One region of the Chitinophaga sp. RCC_12 genome, then DNA from elsewhere that is predicted to be linked to it. Evidence: riboswitches for the same ligand, from Rfam matches in the RefSeq annotation. Region 1 holds a riboswitch; the other holds the start of a gene.
The links. Region 1 has a riboswitch for cobalamin ahead of AB6805_RS28400 (TonB-dependent receptor). Riboswitches for the same ligand answer to the same signal wherever they lie in the genome.

Region 1 (3,428 bases):
TCTGTCCAGGTTGCAAAAATCTGTTCAAATTCACTGTCCGTTTTTTCTGGTATCAGCAGTACAGGGGAATTCTTCATGTAGAACATTTTAGTAAAAGCTACTAAAATAAGATAAAATTGATATCCATACATAACATAATAGCGCTGCGCAAATTACATCATGATAACATCAGGCCAATGTCTATTTGGGGCCAGGAACAATTTTTGTAGAAAAAAGCATATCGGAAACTGTAGCTCTCCCAATAAACTATCCGTTATGACATCATTCACCGACTTCTTCACCACTTATGGCCGGGCCTCCTTAGGCAACGATACAAGTATCATCGCCAGTTGTTATGCAGAAAACTTTATGGCTGCCGCGCCATCAGGAAGCATGACTTTTAAAAATGATGAAAAGTTCACGCAATGGCTGGAAGAGATGTTTAAATTTAACCACAAGGTCGGCATGCAGGAAATGAAAGTCATTAAAGTAGAAACGTCGCCGATGGGGAAACACTATACCAGGGCGCTGGTCAGATGGGGCGCTGTTTTCTCAAAAAATCCGGGGGAAATCATTGAATTTGAGATTACTTACATTTTACACCATCTTAATGATGCACTCAAAATAATCATGTATATCAGTCATGAAAACGAGGAAGATGTTTTAAAAGAGAAAGGCATCATCAGTTAGGCGCCGGTACAAATACAAAATCAGTATATTGTAAGAAAAAAAATGCGCCGTATTATATTCAGCTTCGTACTTATCATCATGGGTACCTCTCTCTACGCCCAGGCACCGGAGGAAGCGGTGAAAGCCACTATTAACCAGCTGTTTACTGCCATGAATAATTCAGACAGCGTGGCGGTGGCTGCCTGTTTCGCGCCGGGGGCAATATTGCAGTCGGTGATGGAAGACAAAGCAGGCAAGCAAACTATCCACACTACGCTGGTCAATGAATTTTCCTCATTTATAGGCAGACTCCCGGCCCAGGCGGCGGACGAGCGTATTGTATTTGGCTCCGTCCTGATAGATGGCCGGCTGGCTGCTGTATGGACACCCTACCGCTTCTTTTTCAAAGGGCAGTTCTCCCACTGCGGAGTAGACTCCTTCCAACTGGTGAAGCTCCCGGATGGGTGGAAGATCCAATATCTCATCGATACCAGGCGCAAAGACAATTGTGAAGAATCAGCCATGGCAAAATAAAACCTGCACCCGCCCTGACCCGGTATTACCTCGCGCATACTTCACAGATGCGTGAAACCAGCGTATCCGTTGCGTAACCCATGCACTATGCATACAGTCCGCATGGACTCCTGATGCACTACTCATGCACTCATGATGCACTCCCCATGCACTATCAATGCACTATCCATGCACTATCCCTGTCAAAAACCAGGGTTTCGGTCAGCTTTCATAGTGGATACCCCCACATGGATACTGCTCCCGTTTTGAATCGATCAAATAATAACCTACTTTTGCCCCGCTATGGTTCAGGCATGTCCACTCCGGATATACCTGATTAAAAGGGAACTCGGGTGAAAATCCCGGACAGTCCCGCTGCTGTAAGTCTCATACAATGCTAAGGCATCGCCAATCAGACCACTGTTGAACATTCAATGGGAAGGTCGCCTGAAGCAGAGATAAGTCAGAATACCTGCCATACAACTACTTTTTTAAGCTTTCGTGGAATGAAGCTTGGGAATAAATTCAATCTGCGGGTATCCCCCGTATCTTGTCTCTTTCCTGATTATTTTTCTTATTGCGAAAGCTGTTGATGGAACATTAACAGGCTTGGGAATGATGCGTTTTAAAACACCGGCGAAAACCGCCGGGATGTTACTGGTATTGCTCTGTGGGGCGGTGAGTGCTTTTGCACAACAGGCCGACAGTGTAAAATCCAAGGACCTCCGGGAGGTGTCCGTTACAGCCCCGCGTACGGCCAGGGAAGTAAGCCCCGGGCAGAAAATGCAGGCGAAAGAACTGGAGCGGCTGGGCAGCCACTCCGTGGCGGATGCTATCCGTTTTTTTGCCGGGTTGCAGGTGAAGGACTATGGCGGCATCGGCGGCCTCAAAACCGTTGATATCCGCAGCATGGGCACCAACCAGGTGGGCGTATTTTATGATGGGATCCAACTGGGCAATGCCCAGAACGGACAGGTGGACCTGGGCCGGTTTTCGCTGGACAATATGGAGGAAATTGCCTTGTACAACGGGCAAAAAAGTAACATCTTTCAGCCGGCGAAAGACTTTGGATCAGCCGGCGCCATCTATCTTACTTCTCTCAAACCTAAATTTGCACCGGGAGAAAACACACATCTCAGGGGTACCATCAAAACCGGCTCCTTTGGCCTGTTCAATCCCTCTTTGCTATGGCAGCAAAAGATCAGTAGCAAAGTATCGGCCTCCTTCAGCACCGAATGGATCAATGCTACCGGCAGGTATAAATTTTCCTACCAGAAACGTGATGAAAACGGGCACCTGGTATATGATACCAGCGCTTACCGGAAAAACGGCGACATCAATGCTGTTCGCATGGAAGGCGGTTTCAATGGCCTGCTCAATGGCGGCGAGTGGAGCACCAAAGTGTATTACTACCAATCGCAGCGCGGGCTGCCCGGGTTCATTGTAAACGGTGTGTTCGGGCATGTGGACCGTCAATGGGATCAGAACATCTTTGTGCAATCGAGCTTCCGCAAAGATATTACCAAACGTTATAGCATTTTGCTGAACGGGAAATACGCGTACGACTACACGCGGTTCCTGGCGCCGGATACCGCCCGGCTTTATATCGATAACCACTACCGCCAATATGAAATGTATTTCTCGATGGCACACCAGTATGCCCTCACCAACTGGTGGACCATTGCGGCTTCCGGTGACTTTCAATGGAACCGCCTGGATGCGGACCTGACCAACTTCAGCTACCCTACCCGTTATACCACGCTGGCTGCTGCCGCCACAAACATCAGCTTCAACCGCTTCAGCGCACAGGCCAGCCTGCTGGGCACCTTTGTGAATGAAACCGTAAAGAAAAATGCTTCGGCGCCCTACCAGCAGAAATTTACACCGGCAGTATTTGTTTCCTGGCAGCCCATGCGCTCACCGGATTTCCGGCTTCGTGGGTTTTACAAACAGATCTTCCGCATGCCTACATTTAATGACCTCTATTATACCGAGATCGGCAACCGCTTCCTGGAACCCGAATTCGCCACACAATATGATGCAGGATTCACCTGGAATAAAACCTTTGCCAGCAGCTGGCTCATTCAGGCAGGTATTGAGGCAGACGTCTATTACAATGAAGTAAAGGATAAGATCGTAGCCGTTCCCGGCGCCAGCATGCTCAGCTGGCAAATGGAGAACCTGGGATTTGTAAAAATAAAAGGCGTGGATGTAAAAGCAAAAGCGCTGTGGCTTATAAAAAAACAGGTGCAGTTCAGCACACGGCT
Region 2 (3,428 bases), on a different contig from region 1:
TTAATATTAAGGGTAATTACCATTTAAGGCAAGGGAAAGCAGACCATAACTTTGCATTCACTCTTCCGAAGCCACAATCTGACCTTGCAGCTGAAAGTATCAAAGATCCCTATCATTTTGATTTTCTTGGGTTGGAAGAGAATGCCCAGGAGCGGGAAATCGAACTGGCGCTTACACAGAAAATAATTCACTTCATGCTGGAACTTGGAAAGGGCTTTGCTTTTGTTGGTCGTCAGTATAAAATAGAAATCAGTGAATCGGATTATTTCCTGGATTTATTATTTTATCACTTGCACCTTCGTTGTTTTGTGGTTATTGAATTGAAGGCTGGAAAATTTCAACCCGAGTATGCCGGTAAATTAAACTTCTATTTATCAGCAGTGGACAGCCAATTAAAACATCCTACTGATAGTCCCTCAATTGGAATGATATTGTGCAGAATGAAGGATAAAATAGAAGTCGAATACGCTTTACGTGATTTGAATAAACCTATTGGTATAAGTTCCCTTTGAGCTCTCTGAAATTATACCGGATAATTTGAAGACTCAACTACCTACTATTGAGGAGATGGAAAGGGAATTAATGGATGAATAATTGGCAAATAATCAAAGAGGGTGCCTCAAAAGTAAATTTGAGGCACCCTCTTTTTATTTCATCTTCTACTCATGAAATACAGGCATGGCCGGGAAATACCATCCGTTGTAAGTGAGCGTTTTTTTCAGTGTCGCCGTAGTGGCATCATACATCAGTACCCTGTTCACATCCCCGGTGAAAGAGCCGTTCAGCGTAGTCATCACCAGTTCATTTTTATCCTTGTTATACGCTGCACCGGCGCCATAGAAATACTGGCCGGAAGGCAGTGTAATAAAAGGAGATGCAAGAGATGCCGTGTTACCAATGATATAGCGATAGAGTTGGGTGCCACCGGCAAAGCCGTTGTTACGCACAATGTAAACGGCATTTTCCGTTGTAGAGGCAGTGATGGCAGCATGACGCCATGCACCCCATGGTGAAGGTACTGTGAAAGGCAATTTTACTGCGGTACGCGCCAGTGTAGCGGGATCTATGCGGATCAGGGAATCTGCGTTGGTAGCATATACGCCGCCGTCTTTACCGGCAGCAAAGGCCAGGTTGGCCGCACCGAACTTTTTTATTACGGCATAGGTGCTGCTGTTTAAAGCAACGATACCATCTGTTTGGGACAACACAAAAATATAGCTGCCGGCTTTTAACATATCACCGGTATAACCCGCTACACCGGTTACTTTAGCGCCTACAGCAAGGGAAGGTAACGTGATAGGATATACGCCATCTTTCGCACTCAGCAATCCGCGGGTGGCATCCACACCGATAAAAGCGTGACCATCATTACCCGGTAAGGTAGTAATACGGCCGGTTTCCACGAGGCTGCCGGCATCTGTCACCACCAGTGGGCCACCGGCTTTTACAACAATATACATTTTACCGTTGAAGATAGTAGCATACTGCAGCGTGTTGGAAGGGCCGCCCAACGCGCCGGCGGGGTTCTCTGCATGATAAATGTTAGGGACAAGACTATCGCCGCTGTAGGAGTAGAAATGCAGGTCGCCGGTGCCGTGACCAAACCACCCTTCGTTGGCGATAAAAAATCCATTGCCGTATTTACCGGCGATTAATGAAGCCGTAACACCGCCGGTACCGGTTTCGTTTGTACGTTGGCGTTCGAGCGGCTGTAACGCATCGTCTTTTTGGCAGGAAGCAACAAACAGCATCAGTGCTGCAGACAGAAAGGATAATAACTGTTTTTTCATATTTATTGTTTTATTAAGAAAATACAACGCACTTTTCTCCCGGGGTTAAACCCTGGAAAAATGATCATAATACCGGCTATCCTCCGGCATTACGCCTTAGGCTAAACGAAAATAATAACAGCGCATAAAATGGCTGGCAGGCCCACATTCACAGCATTTCACCCGAAAGCGTTGAATGATTAATTACAAGAGGCAGGTCTTCTGGCTTACCTGCTTTTCCGGGACCTTCCCATCTGCCGGACAGGCAGACAGTGGTATGGAGTTCATCCGGAAAAACAATTTATCTGACGATAAATGCAGGATTACAGCTACGGGGATAGCTCCGGTTTTACACCGGATTCCCTTTTAATCCGCCGCGGGGCGGAACCAAATGCGGAGGCAAACCTACGGTAATTAGGTATAATTCCCAAAATGAAGTGGTGGGAGGGATTTAATGAATGGATTGCCCGTTTATGGCCCCTTTTGCCCCTTTGTGGCCCCTTTATGGCCCCTTTGGCCCGTATATGACCCCTTAGAGGCCCGTATTACTCAATAGATTCGTTATATGTAGTGCCCTTTCCGGTAGTTCCTGATTTTACTATAAGTTTTCTTTCTATTAGTTCCTGTAAATCTCTTGTAGCCGTTCGTTTGGATACATTGGTTAATTGCTGATATTGGACATTGTTAATACTCCCATGTTCCTTTATGTATGATAAGGCTTTAAGTTGTCTTTCTTCGAGATGTTCGCTGTTGATTAACTGATTTGTTTGTTTCTTTTTCAAGAAGGTAATACTAAATCCTCCTTGCTCAACTTCAATTAAAGGCTCGGGTAACCCTGCTTCAACGCAGGAATCAATGATTTTATTAATACCTCTTCCCCAGGATTCAATATATCCTGCTTTAAAAAATATATTCGCTATATGTCTATTTCTGGGGTAAGAGGAATGATCCGTTTTTAGCTTTTCAATACTTAATTCTTCCGGTAAAGACCCCGGATTCCACAAGTATAGACGGTCATCATATACGCGTAAAAATATGTACGTGCTGGAATAGTCCTTATGAATAATAGCATTCAATACCGCTTCCCTCAGCGCTGGTTCGGGGTATTCCAATGGCTCTATTCTCTGCAGACCTTTGTAGGAAATTGGGCGGATAAGATATTTCATCTTTAAAACTTCCATTACCCGATCTGCCATATCAAAAATATTCGTTTCAACAATATCCTGGAATAACAGATCATGGCTTGATTTACCGAATCTGCCAATTTTAAAACTTGCTGTTACTGATATCTTCATAGGATTTTTACCAAAAAGCAATAGCGAGGCGTTGGTTAATTGTCCTTGTTCTGTTAGCAGGTCAAGATTTTTCAGTAGTAGCTCTATACCCATTTTTCTGGCAGTTGACGGAATTCTGTTCATCTCAACAGCCTTAGAGATAAAGCGACGAATGGTAGAATTATTCAGATCTTTTAAGGATGCTTCCTCTACAGGTATGTCTTCCCATTTCTTTCCAATCTTTTTTAGAAGCAGATTTTGTAACGCAATGCCCTTTAGTTCCTGTTTAGTGCTCCCGCTACGGTAATGGTAAACCCCGTGATAGGCTACAGGAACACTACTTTCCGGTACGATCACTTCTATATAGTGCCTGTTCTCATTTTTA

Region 2: it holds a riboswitch for cobalamin, as region 1 does, so the genes downstream of both, AB6805_RS12995 (DUF5074 domain-containing protein) here and AB6805_RS28400 (TonB-dependent receptor) in region 1, are expected to answer to the same signal.

The regions. Positions count from the first base shown of each region.
Region 1 covers NZ_JBFUPS010000012.1:230,142-233,569, forward strand. Annotated here, with positions in the region: gene AB6805_RS28385 (ATP-grasp domain-containing protein) at 1-77, opposite strand, end outside; gene AB6805_RS28390 (hypothetical protein) at 256-669, shown strand; gene AB6805_RS28395 (nuclear transport factor 2 family protein) at 712-1,182, shown strand; cobalamin riboswitch at 1,449-1,656, shown strand; gene AB6805_RS28400 (TonB-dependent receptor) at 1,777-3,428, shown strand, end outside.
Region 2 covers NZ_JBFUPS010000003.1:814,015-817,442, forward strand. Annotated here, with positions in the region: gene AB6805_RS12990 (YhcG family protein) at 1-512, shown strand, start outside; gene AB6805_RS12995 (DUF5074 domain-containing protein) at 660-1,790, opposite strand; cobalamin riboswitch at 1,964-2,176, opposite strand; gene AB6805_RS13000 (ATP-binding protein) at 2,315-3,428, opposite strand, start outside.